Regions from separate parts of the Paenibacillus sp. FSL R10-2736 genome, predicted to be linked through region 1. Evidence: riboswitches for the same ligand, from Rfam matches in the RefSeq annotation. Region 1 holds a riboswitch; the other holds the start of a gene.
The links. Region 1 has a riboswitch for S-adenosylmethionine ahead of metA (homoserine O-acetyltransferase MetA). Riboswitches for the same ligand answer to the same signal wherever they lie in the genome.
Positions count from the first base shown of each region.

Region 2: linked by a shared signal. The riboswitch ahead of NSQ73_RS03730 (methionine ABC transporter ATP-binding protein) and the one ahead of metA (homoserine O-acetyltransferase MetA) in region 1 are both predicted to bind S-adenosylmethionine.

Region 1 is NZ_JBBOBN010000001.1:5,299,033-5,305,943, forward strand. It holds gene NSQ73_RS22725 (aminotransferase class I/II-fold pyridoxal phosphate-dependent enzyme) at 1-1,109, opposite strand, end outside; gene metA (homoserine O-acetyltransferase MetA) at 1,171-2,088, opposite strand; SAM riboswitch class I at 2,208-2,339, opposite strand; gene corA (magnesium/cobalt transporter CorA) at 2,764-3,699, shown strand; gene NSQ73_RS22740 (1-phosphofructokinase family hexose kinase) at 3,790-4,731, opposite strand; gene NSQ73_RS22745 (HRDC domain-containing protein) at 4,897-5,913, opposite strand; gene NSQ73_RS22750 (ROK family protein) at 6,170-6,911, opposite strand, start outside.
Region 2 is NZ_JBBOBN010000001.1:834,565-841,475, reverse strand. It holds gene NSQ73_RS03740 (MetQ/NlpA family ABC transporter substrate-binding protein) at 1-860, opposite strand, end outside; gene NSQ73_RS03735 (methionine ABC transporter permease) at 918-1,586, opposite strand; gene NSQ73_RS03730 (methionine ABC transporter ATP-binding protein) at 1,586-2,602, opposite strand; SAM riboswitch class I at 2,701-2,836, opposite strand; gene NSQ73_RS03725 (Cthe_2314 family HEPN domain-containing protein) at 2,928-3,674, opposite strand; gene NSQ73_RS03720 (UbiD family decarboxylase) at 3,702-5,474, opposite strand; gene NSQ73_RS03715 (COX15/CtaA family protein) at 5,531-6,463, opposite strand; gene NSQ73_RS03710 (thioredoxin family protein) at 6,577-6,911, opposite strand, start outside.

The sequences.
Region 1 (6,911 bases):
TCCACATGCTCGATGCCGACTGAGAAACGCAGCAGCCGGTCATCTACGCCAACCGCATCCCGGATTTCCGCCGGAATATCGGCGTGAGTCTGTACAGCCGGATAGGTCATGAGCGATTCCACACCGCCAAGACTCTCAGCAAAAGCAATCAGGCGGATATGGCGGAGCAGCGGCTCCACGTATCTGGCATCCTTCACCTTGAAGGAGAAAATCCCGGTGTTGCCGGAGGACTGGCGCTTCTGGATTTCGTATCCCGGATGATCCGGCAGACCCGGATGGAAGACTTCGGCAATGGCCGGATGCTCCAGCAGATAACGGGCGAGAGCCAGCGCATTACTCTCATGCCGCTCCATGCGCAGGGCAAGTGTCTTCATCCCCTTCATCAGCTGGTAGCTGTCGTTTGGTGCAAGGACAGCTCCCAGTGAATTATGCAGAATCGCCATTTCTGCGGACAATTCAGCACCTTTGGTCACAATAAGTCCGGCAAGGACATCGTTATGTCCGCCCAGATATTTGGTCGCGCTGTGAACGATGATATCTGCTCCAAGCTCAATAGGGCGCTGGAAGAACGGGGTCAGCAGCGTATTGTCAACAATCGTAAGCAGCCCGTGGTGGCGGGCCCATGTACATACCGCTTCAATATCCGTAATCATCATCAGCGGATTGGTTGGTGTCTCAATGAATACACCCTTGGTGCCCGGCTGGCGCGCAGCTTCCAGAGCATCCAGATCATTCGTATCCACATAGGAGGCACTGATGCCGTATTTGGACAGAATCCGTTCCAGCAGACGGTACGTTCCGCCATACAGGTCGAGCGAGACAACGAGATGATCACCTTGTCCAAACAAAGCAAACACAGTAGTCAGTGCAGCCATACCCGAGGCACAGGCGAAGCCGGCATCGCCGGATTCCAGTACCGCTGCCGCATCTTCGAGCACAGAACGGGTAGGATTTTTGGTGCGGATATAATCAAAGCCCGTGCTCTGTCCGAGTCTCGGGTGACGGAATGCCGTCGCGTTGTACACCGGATAATTAATCGCCCCTGTCGCGGGGTCCTCCATCGAACCAATCTGTGCCAGTCTGCTCTCAATTTTCAGTTTCTCGTCCATTTCCATTGCCTCCTAAAAGTTTTGTGCGTGTAACCATTGCTTCTATATATAAATAATTTTTTTAAATAAACGCTCCGATATCGTAGGGTGTCTCCTGGTATACATAGTAATTGAGCCAATTAGCGAATAATAAGTTAGCATGGGCGCGCCAGACGGCCGGCGGTGTACGGGTGGGATCATCTTTTGGATAATAGTGCTTCGGAATCTCAATATCCATGCCCTTGGCGATATCGCGGTCATACTCCCATTTCAGGGAGAACGGATCATATTCTGAATGTCCGGTTACAAAAATCTGCTTGCCGTCATGCGCAGAAACCAGGTACACACCGGCTTCCTCTGATTCCGCCAGAATCTGCAGATCCGGATTATTCTCTATATCTTCACGGGAGACGTCGGTGTGACGGGAATGCGGCACATGGAATACTTCGTCGAAGCCCCGCAGCAGTTTCACATTATTATGGCTCAGCGTATGCGGAAACACTCCAAAGCATTTATCCGGCAGACTCACCTTACGCACGCCGAAGTGGTGGTACAGTCCTGCCTGCGCGGCCCAACAGATATGCATGGTCGAGGTTACGTTCTGCTTGCTCCATTCAAAAATCACTTTCAGCTCTTCCCAGTAGTTGACATCCTCGAACTCCATTTGTTCCACCGGAGCCCCGGTGATGATCAAGCCGTCAAAGCGGCGGTCACTGATTTCATCAAAGGTTTTGTAAAAGCTCTTTAAGTGCTCTGCCGAAGTATTCTTCGAGGTATGGGAGCTGGGATGCAGCAGAACAACGTCCACCTGTAGCGGTGAGTTCCCGATAAGGCGCAGCAGCTGCGTTTCCGTGGTTTCTTTGGTCGGCATCAGATTCAGGATGGCGATCCGCAAAGGACGGATATCCTGATGAAAGGCATGGCTTTCATCCATTACAAAAATATTCTCACCGGATAATACTTCTTTGGCCGGAAGACTGTCGGGAATTTTAATAGGCATTGCTGTTTCCACTCCTTAACTGAAATTAGGTTCCGCTTGGCGGTTAAATCTGATGTAAAACAACGAAAAAAGACCTTTCTCGGGCGAGAAAGGTCATATATCTGCAGTCATATGCGCCTCTCTCATCTGCCAGAGAACTTCCGCCGGACGAATAACGTCCTGCAAAGCTTCCGCAAGAATTAGCACCGTGCGTTCACACGCCGGTTGCCGGGTTTCATCGGGCTAGTCCCTCCACCTGCTCTTGATAAGATTTAGCTGTATTCAGTTGGGGTTATTCCAAAGCATCCGCGGATACTTTTCTTAAAATTCACTTTAAATCATGAACCTCCTTTTCGTCAAGTCCATACAATGCTTAAGGGGCCTGGAGAATGAAAAGAATTTCTCTTGAAAGAGCCATACCCCGGCGTTATACTAGACAAGTGTTTCAACCATAAACGGCGAAAAGAAGAGGTGAGAGAAGAATGGAAGGCGACCCGGGCTCGCGAATAAGCGTGCAGAAAGAACAACCACACAGGATTAACATCAGCTTGCCGGCGGCGGGGGCAGTTCTTCTTCATGCTCTCGGACCGTCTTTTGGCCTTCATCCATGATTGTACCACCGGCCAAGCTGATTTTTTCTCTGTGCTTTAATTAGCATATCCCTGGAGAAGACCAGGGACAGAAGGAGTGAATCAGATGAAAATCCGGCTGGTGAACGCAGGGGTTTTTACGACTATTGACAATATTGAGGATACACTTACCGCACCCGCTGAGGGTTTCTATTGGATTGATGCGGATGTTGAGGATCTTGTTGAGCTTCAGCCTTTGTACAATCTGCATGATCTGGCTGTCGAGGACTGTCTCAGTGAAGAGGATCAGCGCCCGAAGCTGGAGATCTATGAGAGCCATTATTTTATCGTAGTCAACAGCATCCGGTTTGATGACGAGGAAATCTTCCTCCGCGCGCTCAACGTATTCCTGGGCAGACATTTCATCATCACCGTTACGAAGCAGAAGATCCATGAGCTGCGCGTCCTGAAGCCCATTCTGTGGGAGCAGGAGGTCAGTGAGCCGGACCGCTTCCTGTACCTGTTAATCGACCTTGTGGTCGACAACTTCTTCTCGGTCGGTGACCGGATTGAAGCGCGGATTGAGAAGCTGGAGGAGGATATCCTCATGCACACCAAGAAATCGCATCTCAGCGAGATTATCGGTCTGCGCAGTGAAATTCTCTGGCTGAAGAAGATGCTGGGCCCGCAGAAGGAAGTTATCAACACGCTCAACAAAAAAGACCTCCGCCTGATCGACGATCAGCTGCAGAAGTATTTCAGCGATATTTATGAAAATGCGGTCAAGATCTCTGAAACCTTTGAAACGTACCGCGATCTCATGGGCAACTTACGTGAAGCTTATCAGTCCAGTATTGCTAACCGCGCCAATGAAATCATGAGAGTATTTACGGCAATTACTACGATATTCATGCCGCTGACCGTTATTACCGGTATCTACGGTATGAACTTTGACAATATTCCCGAGACCCATTCCCAGTACGGCTATTATGGAGTCATCGCCGTCATGGTGACGCTCGGCTGCGGAATGCTGGTGATCTTCCGCAAGAAGGATTGGCTATGAAACTAAACGGACGAATACGCAGGACGAAGGCACCGGATACCTCAGGGTATAGGGAAGCCTTCGTCTTTTTGGTATATGGCGGCCACAAAACTACATGTGTCCGGCTGCGCCGGTATCCATGCCGGCAAACAACCGCTCCGTATCCTCGCGCTTGCAGAGCTGACGCTCCGGATTCATGACCGCCGCAGCTCCGGAGGCGATGCCGAACTGAACGGCTCTGCGCAGCGGCCAGCCCCGTTCCAGACTGTACACGAGTCCCGCAACCAGACTGTCGCCAGCGCCTACTACACTGAGTACAGGAACTTCAGGTGCCAGCACATGCTCGCAGCCGTCTTTGGTAATCAGCAGCGCCCCGTCCCCGCCCAGTGAGACTACCACTACTTCCGTCCGGCCTTCTTCAATCAGCTGCAGTGCGGCTGCCTTCACTTCCTCATCACCGGTTATTGCATGCCCTACCAATTCTTCCAGCTCACGCGCGTTCGGCTTCAGCAGATATACGCCGGCATCAGCCGCAAGCTGCAGCGCTTCGCCGGAAGTATCGATAATAACCCTGGCCTTCCAGGGCTTCGCAGCTTCAATGACACGCGCATAGAAATCAGCGGGACAGCCCGGGGGCAGACTGCCGCTGGCTACAAGATAAGCAGGTTTATCCGGCAGCGCCGTTAATTGCTCAAGACACTCCTTCCAGTCGCCTTCGATGAACCGCGGGCCCGGCATGTCGAACCGGAACTGCCGCCCGGTGGATTCCTCCACGACAATCAGATTCTCCCGGGTCTGCCCGCTGATCGGAATCTCCTGATGCCTTACGCCCTCCTGTTCCAGCATATGGTGCAGCAGCTGGCCATGAAGTCCGCCTGAGGCATACAGTGCCAGCGAATCCCCTCCCAATCTATGGATCGCCCGCGATACATTCACACCGCCGCCTCCCGGTTTGTATGAGGCTTCACGGCAGCGCAGCTTATGATCGGGAACAACCTTACTTATACCCGTACTGGCATCAACGCTAGGATTAACCGTCAACGTTACTATCATATGTCCCACTCCTTTTTAACTGCATACAGGTATAGTACCGCTAATCGCCCCTTTCTCCTAATAATTTGCAGGCACTGCCGGCCGCAGATAAAACCCTAAAGCGCACTTCCTCACGGGAAGGGGGGAAGCGCGCTTCAGGGTAAGCTCCGGGAAGAAGGCTGCTTCCTACAGGTTCGTCGCCAGCCCCAGACCGGCCGGCTGCTCCCGGCGGAAGCGGATACGGATCAGCCGCAGGCGCTCATAGTACATATCGAGGCCTTCTGCGGGGGAGAAATCCTCGCCATAGGCCTTATAGAGGACGGGCTTCAGGAAGGTATCACCGATCAGCTCATAGGCTGTCCATATATTGTTCTGTTCCTGGGGAGTAACTTCACTGAGTTCAAGAGCAATGAGCTTCTCGACGGAATAGCCGTCCTTCTCCAGTTCCTCTACAGCTTCAAGAACTTCACGGCGGGAGACCCCGCTGAGCCCCTTGAGCTGCTCCATTCCCTGCCCTTCTTCAATCCCCTGAAGCAGTACACGCCGCAGTCTCAGCCGCTCCAGCTGCTTCTTGTATTTCAGCTCCTTCTGTTTGTACAGCCAGGAAACAAAGCTCTCTTCGTCGATCGAATCACTTACCCAGCCCAGCGGATATTGATGCTCACGCTGCACACCGGAGGTAATACTGAGCCAGTCGGCGCCATATTGCGAGGCTTTACCTTCACCTACGCCGGGAATCTGCAGCAGCTCTTCCGCCGTATGGGGCAGAAATGCACTGATCATCCGCAGCAGACGGTTGCTGGCCAGGATGTAAGGTGCCTTGCGTTCGCTGGAAGCCTTCCCCCTGCGCCAGGAGCACAGCTCCTCATATACCGTTTCATTGGCGTACTGCTCACTGTAATACTGCAGCTTAAGCTGCTCCTGACCTCGGCTGTTAAGATGCTCATCTTCATGAAATACACCATCAATCAGGGGGCGGTAACCGTCTCCCATCTTCATTGCAAGCTCATGCCGGTACACACACAGCATTTCATTCCATGAACCGCCTTCATACCATAAGCTGTCACCCATTTCCTGTTCTCCTGAGAAGTCGCGCCAGCCCAGGCGCCACACCCCCTCCTCCTCTCCAATCCACAATTGGGCAAATACCTCCTGATCCACACCTGACATTCTGGACAAACGGTTCATAAATACGATCTGCATATGAATCCCTACCTTCATCGTCTTACAGTATGCATGAGCTTTGTGCGGACCGGATTACCTGCCCCCGCCGATACCGTTTCAGCGGGAAAGATAAGGAACATTTATTGCGCGGAGCCTATAAATTCTTATCTTTGCACAAAAAAAAGCACCTCTCCCACGAAAATCCGTGAAAGAGGTGCTTCCTCTTAAATGCTATACTGTTAAAACCTAGGATACCACATATTGCGAAACAGTCAATGCCTTTTTGTAGGATATTCTACTGTCCGTCAAGCGCCAGCTTCGCAAGGCCAAGCGCACCGGAGAGTCCCGCATTATCCCCGAGCTGAGGAGGGACAATATAGCTGCCGATGGCTTCATTCAGCGCCGGATGCTGCACATATCCGCCAAGCAATTCCTGCAGCTTGGTATGGATCAGCGGGAAGAGCTGGCTCTGCTTCATCACGCCGCCGCCCATCACGATTCTCTGCGGCGATAGGATCAGCACATAGTTCATCAGGGCGTGGGCCAGATAGTGGGCCTCCATCGCCCAGGCCGGATGATCCGATGGCAGCTCGCCCGCAGGCTTGCCCCAGCGCTTGCCGATAGCCGGACCTGCCGCCAGGCCTTCCAGGCAATCGCCATGATAAGGGCAGAAGCCTTCATAGTGATCTTCCGGATGGCGGCGGACCAGAATATGTCCCATCTCAGGGTGGGACAGCCCGTGGATCAGCTTCCCGCCGACCACTGCACCGGCGCCGATGCCGGTGCCTACTGTGATATAGAGGCAGCTATCCAGCCCTTGGGCTGCTCCCCAAGTGTACTCGCCCAGGGCGGCTCCGTTCACATCTGTATCGAAACCTACCGGAACATCAAGCTGCTCCGTCACGGCTCCAACGAGATTATATCCACCCCAGTGGGGTTTCGGTGTGGTTGTAATATATCCGTAAGTAGGGCTGCCGATCACCGGGTCAATCGGTCCGAATGAACCAATGCCAATGGACTCCACATCTTTAGCGGAG
Region 2 (6,911 bases), 4.5 Mb from region 1:
GCACCTTCATATTTCTCTTCGATGAAGGCTTTGGCTTCAGCAGAGTTCAGGGCCGCAGCCAGCTTCTGGATCGCATCGGAATCTTTGTTGTCCGGACGGGCTACCAGCAGGTTGGCGTAAGGGGAATCTGCTCCCTCGATGAACAAAGCATCCTTGGTTGGAACCAGGCCGGCTTCCAGCGCATAGTTGGTGTTAATCAGCGCCAGATCTACCTCGTCCAGCTGACGCGGCAGCATTGCTGCATCCAGCTCAATGATTTCAAGCTTCTTAGTGTTCTCAGTGATATCAGCTTTGGTGGAAGTGATGTTGGTGTCATCCTTCAGTTTGATCAGACCGTTCTTAGCCAGCAGGATCAATGCGCGTCCGCCGTTGGTGGCATCATTCGGGATAGCAACCTTGGCACCGTCAGCCAGTTCGCTGATCGCTTTGATCTTTTTGGAATACGCGCCGAAAGGCTCAACGTGAACCGCGGTTACAGATACAAGATCCGTGCCGTTCTTGGCATTCTGGTCATCCAGGTAAGGCTTGTGCTGGAAGAAGTTCGCATCCAGCCCCTTCTCGGCAAGCTGTGTATTAGGAAGGATATAGTCCGTGAATTCTTTGATCTCAAGCGTAATGCCTTGTGCTTCAAGCAGCGGAGCAATAGCTTTCAGAATTTCCGCATGCGGTACAGGAGAAGCTCCAATGACCAGGGTTACCGGTTCTGCAGCAGGTTCAGTGGTCGGTTCTGCAGCAGCAGCTTCCGTTGGCGCCGTTGTAGCCGCAGAGTTTGCCGCGTTATTCGCAGCGTTATTGTTGCCGCAAGCTGCAAGCACCAATATCATGGTCAAGCTGAAGAATGTGAGCAGTACTTTTTTCATCTGTAAATCCCCCTCTAATCAATAATTTGTATGAATAAGGCTCTATATGGACATACCTTATTTCCGTGTAAAATGTCTTACCAGCCGGTCACCGGCCATTTGCAGCAGCTGCACCAGAATAACCATCAGGGTCACCGAGATAATCATGACTTCCTTCTCATAACGGTAATAGCCGTAACGGATCGCCAGGTCACCCAGACCGCCGCCGCCTATCATCCCCGACATTGCGGTATACGAGACGAGGGTAACAATCGTAATCGTAACACCGGCCAGCAGACCCGGACGAGCCTCCGGCAGCAACACACGCATTACAATCTGTCCCGTGGATGCTCCCATACCCTGCGCCGCTTCGATGATCCCACGGTCAACCTCCCGCAGTGCGGTCTCTACCAGTCTGGCGAAGAATGGAGCCGCGCCGATCACCAACGCCGGAATCGTTCCAAGTACGCCTATCGAGGTACCCATAATCGACTTGCTGAACGGAATCAGGGCAACCATCAGAATAATAAAGGGAACCGAACGCAGAATATTTACGACGAATGATAATACCGAGTAAACAACCCTGATAATAGTGTTATTAGACTTGCCCCATAAATATAACACAATTCCGAGTGGTAAACCAAGGATAATTGTGAATATTCCTGAAAAAGCTAACATTTTTAATGTTGCGACCGTGGCATCAAGCATTTCTTCCCAGTTAATCGCGCTAAAATCCATTCCGCCCATTAAGAAATCACCTCCACATCAAGGCCTTCAGCCGCAAGCTCGGAAAGTGTTGCTTCCACGGCTTCGGATGGCCCTTCAAACCGGACGATCAGCTGACCATACGGGACGTCCTTGATAGTAGAAATGGTTCCCTGCAGAATGGCGAAGTTAACTCCGGTTCCCTGAGCCACATGGGAAAGTGTCGATTCGTACGTCTTTTGCCCGAGAAAAGTAATTTTGACCGCCTTAGTATATCCGGCATGTACAGCATCAATCGCTTGCCGCAGCGGTCCGTCTGCCTGAGTTTCACTGCGGATGAATTCTTTCGTAACCTCATGCCTCGGTTTCAGAAAAACCTGGGCAACGTCGCCCTGCTCCACAATCCCGCCCCCATGAATGACAGCCACCCGGTCGCAAATGCTCTGAATAACGTGCATCTCATGCGTAATCAGCACAATCGTCAAGTGAAATTTCCGGTTAATATCCAGCAGCAGGCGCAGTATTGAGTCCGTTGTCTGCGGATCCAGCGCTGAAGTCGCTTCATCGCACAGCAGAACATCAGGATCGCTCGCCAGAGCACGGGCTATTCCGACCCGCTGTTTCTGGCCTCCGGACAGCTGAGCCGGATATTTGTTCCGGTGCTCCTCAAGTCCGACTAGAGCCAGCAGATCCTGAACCTTCCGCTCAATCTCCGTCTTGGAGGTTCCGGCCAGCCGCAGCGGAAAGGCGATATTGTCATAGACGGTTGCGGAGGAGAGCAGATTGAAATGCTGAAAGATCATCCCGATCTTGCGCCGCTGCTCCTGCAGCTGTCCCTGGCTGAGTGCGGTCAATTCCACCCCATCCACCCATACTTCACCCTCGCTCGGACGTTCCAGCAGATTAATGCAGCGGATCAGCGTGCTTTTGCCGGCACCGGAGTGGCCGATCACACCGAATATCTCCCCCTTCTTAATCGACAGGCTTAATCCGGAAAGCGCCGTTGCGGCCTTGCTTCCTTTACCGTATACTTTCGTTAAATCTTTCAGCTCTATCAATCGCCCCGTCCTCCTTCTTCCATGCAATTTACAACAAAAAAGACCTCTTACGATCCGTGCAGATCGGAAGAGGCCGTGTGTGTGAAGTAAACAATGCCGTCTCATCTGCCAAGACCGCAAACTTAGCGGCATTGTAGGAATTAGCACCATGACATTTGCAGCCAGCAGCTAAGCTGTGTACAAATCGGTTGCCGGGCTTCATCGGGCCTATCCCTCCGCCGCTCTCGATAAGATTATAGTATGAAGTTATATATGCCGTTTCATGTTAGAAGTAAATACTTGCATAAGTATATTAAGTTTCCGGTTCTTTGTCAAAGGTAAGTTTTTACGGCTGTCCGTGCTCTGAACGCTGGCTGGATGCAGCTTTATTCTTGTGCCACTGCTCATTGCTGTACCTGAAGGCAGCCGATAAAGATTTGCACACCATCTCCAGGCTCTGCCTCAAATCCTCCAGATGACTGTCAAGATCCTCCAGTTGGATTTTGTCATGCAGCCCCTGATGGCGTTGCCAGAGATCATCCGTCATCTCAGCGTTCATGTAGTGAATCTCGGCATTGCGCCGTTTGCGCAGATTCTCCACCGGTTCGCGGTAAGAGTTCCTGATCTTCTCCAGCTCATTGGCCAGAGCGTTGTGCGCATGAAGCAGCTGAAATTGGCGAAGCACTGTGAAGTAAGAGAAATGCGCTTTGACTTTACCTGTATTCAGATCATACAGACTGTTCAGAACCGTACCCAGCTTGTCCAGCAGGGAGAACACCCGGATGAAGCCGTCCTTATAAAAATACACATACCTGGCGTACTCTCCCTGTTCCGTGGGCGACATATCATCCATATAACCGGCAACCACCGACTTCCGGTAAAAGGCGGCGGCGAACCAGCTCTGCTCCAGCTCGTCCAGCGATGAGATCAGACCGCGTGTCCATATCTCCAGCTTGCGGTATTCATGGTCACGGTCTTGATGTGTGTTCATCTCCTTGCGCAGCATGGAGGCGACCTTCGCCATGTTGTCCATGGCTTCGGCCAGTACCCCGCTGTTCTCGCGGGGCGGCTCTCCCAGTAATGTCCGCAGCATATTTGTCCTCCTCAGAATACTTAAGATCTATACAAGAGGGAAATAACGGTTCCAGTTCCGGTTCACCAGTTCAACCGTGTCCTCATGCGGAACCAGCTCCTCCGGGTACCCCGGCTTCATCCGGGCATCTATTACAATCGGCAGGGAATAGCTGATTGCGTTACGCAGTGCATGGGTCTCCGCATAAATATCATCCGCCGGATTAAACCGGGTGAACACTGTCCACAGGAAGGAGGTTTGTGTGCGCACCGCTTCAGCGGCATCGTCCACCAGAACAATCAGCGGCCAGGCTGTGCCCTTCTCCTTGAAGGAAGCGGCCAGCCTGACGGGAAGCTCAGGGTCTTCTATATAGGATGCTCCGGAAACGGCTAAACATCCGCCGCAATAGGGCACGGCGCCGGTGATTGCTGGAAGGTGACCCTCCGTATAGGTTCTGGGCAGCTCACGGATCGGGTTGCCGGTGCCCATCATCACAGCCTTACTGCCATGATTCAGCTTACGGCCGGTATAGTCAAGGGTATCCATGGAGGTGTTAGCGAAGATCACCAGATCCGATGCCGGATTAAAGCGTTCAAGCACGGTTTCCAGCAGTTTAGGGAAATCCGTAAGCTCAACCGGTTCATTCGTCAGGAGCAGGAATTTCGTTAAGGAGAGCTGGCCTTCCCCCAGAATACGGAAAGCCGAAGCCAGTCCCTCACGCGGATAGCTCTCCCTGACAACAGCCGAAGCCAAGGCGTTCGAGCCGGATTCGGAGTACGCCCACAGAGCTTTCACTGAAGGCATCATTAGCGGATAGGCCGGAGCCAGCAGCCGCTGCAGATAATCCTTCAGATAATAATCCTCCTGGCGGGGTTTGCCGGTAATCGTGGCCGGAAATATCGCGTCCTTGCGGTGCCACATCCGCTGCACATGCATCACGGGAAAATCATGCTGCAGCGAATAATAGCCGGATTGACTGCCATATGGACCTTCCGGTCTCCGCTCAAACGGAGACACCCGCCCGCGGATGGAGAATTCAGCTTCTGAAGGAATGCGGTGACCGCCCAGGGGGTCCTGCACCATAGGGAGCTTCCCGCCCAGCATAAGGGATGCCAGCATCAATTCCGGAAGCCGCTCTGAAACCGGGGCAACAGCAGCCGCAATCAGGGCAGGAGGCCCGCCGATAAAGACAGAGACCGGAAGGGTCTCCCCCAGCAGCTCAGCCTGGCGGTGATGGAAGCCGCCCCCTTTATGGATTTGCCAATGAATGCCGGTCGTGCTGTCATCATGAATCTGGACCCGGTACATCCCGAGATTATGGTCTTTGGGGTTGGTTATGCTCTCTGTATAGACCAGAGGAAGGGTGATGAACGGCCCTCCATCCTTAGGCCAGCTGGTAATTCGGGGTAATTCCTGTAGCGGATTACTGCTGCGGCAGATGCCTAGGACCGGCGCTTCACCTTGTGGTATATTCTTGGTTCCTGCTCGGATCAGGTCAAGCAGCAGGCCCTTTTCTCTCCATAGTCCGGCAGCTGATGGCGGAATCATCGTTTCCATAGCTGCCGTCATGGATTTCACTAACTGCTCCGGGCGGGTCCCGAAGGCCTTGTTCACCCGGCGGACAGTACCGAACAGATTGGTTGCAACCGGGAACGGCGTTCCTTGTACATTTGTAAACAGCAGCGCCGGGCCGTCCTCACCGGCCACCCGGCGGTGAATCTCGGCCAGCTCCAGATGCGGATCAACCGGAGTATCAATCACAGCAAGATCCTTGTCTCTGCGGAGCTGTTCGATCCATTGTCGCAAATTACCGTATCCCACTAAGCGTTCCTCCTCGAACCGGGCCGAACCTTGTCCCCATGCCCTTAACGGTAATCTTATTGCTTCTTGTCCGTTCCGCTTAACTGCCAGACACGGACACTCATATAACATAGAACCCCAAACAAGCCGGCAATCAGCAAAATATGCGATAACGCGGTAAATATGTACAGTCGTTCATTATACAGCGTATGAACCACAGCAGCCCCACTGAATACCTGCATCAGGCAGAGCAGCACTGCGGCAACACCCAGAGCCCTCAGCTCCGGCAGCTCTTTGTATCTCCAGAAAGCCAGATGTCCCAGAATAGCAGTCAGCAGGAACAGCAGCGCTGCTGCAACCCGGTGTATGAATACAATGCCCACCCCGCCAGACAGCTCCGGAATCCATTCCCCATTGCACAGCGGCCAGCCTGAACAGCCCCCCTGTGAATCGGTATGACTTACATAAGCTCCAATATACACGACCATATAAGAATATAACGCAGTAAACCAGGTTAAGTTACGGAAGCCCCTGCTAACTTTCGGTTCTGCAGTGCTATTCTCTTCCCCAGAAAGGTAGCTCCGTCTGGCTCCAAGCGCAAGCATCAGTGAGCTGGCGAACGCAATCAGCGAGAATCCCATATGTAGAGCCATCACTGCAGCAGACTGCGACTTGATTACCGCAAGCGCTCCCATTCCGCCTTGCACCACTACGAATATAAGGGTTAACAAGGCATAGGTAAGCAGATCCCTGCGCTTACGGGCGTAACGCCAGAACGCAAACATCGAAGCCAGTGACATTAGACCCGCAAGTCCGCTGAACAGGCGATGGGTATATTCAATCAGGGAGCCTACGGTATAAGCCGGTATCAGCTTTCCGTGACACAGCGGCCATTCATTCCCGCATTCCAGCCCCGAACCCGTCTTGGTAACCACCGCTCCGCCGAGCAGCGCCAGAAACATAACGAGGCAGGTTATATAGCTAAGCCATTTTAATTGAAGGGTCGTCAATGTTATCACCCGCATTTTTATAGGAATGAATTAGTATAATGATTGCGCCCGCAGACCATTCTAGAAAAAAAACACCGCTTCTGCTCGGGTAGGGCGAAAGCGGTGCTGCTTCATTACTTGTGGATACTAAGGTAAACATCCAGCGCCGTATTCAGGAAATTCTCAATTTCCTCACGGGACTTACGAAGCTTATTCACGAATCGGACCAGCTCCCGTCCATCGGTATAAGCGACAAAGCTCGGAATGCCCAGAATATTCTGTTCCTGGCTGACGTCGCCTACTGCATCGACATCCACTTCAACGAGTGTAAGGCGGTCACTATATTTCTGTTCCACATCCGGCATGAACGGATCAATGAATTTGCAATCCGAGCACCAATCCGCCTTGAATACCGCCACCGTTAAGCGCGGAGATTGTATTGACACCTGAAACTCAGCAGGAGAACTAA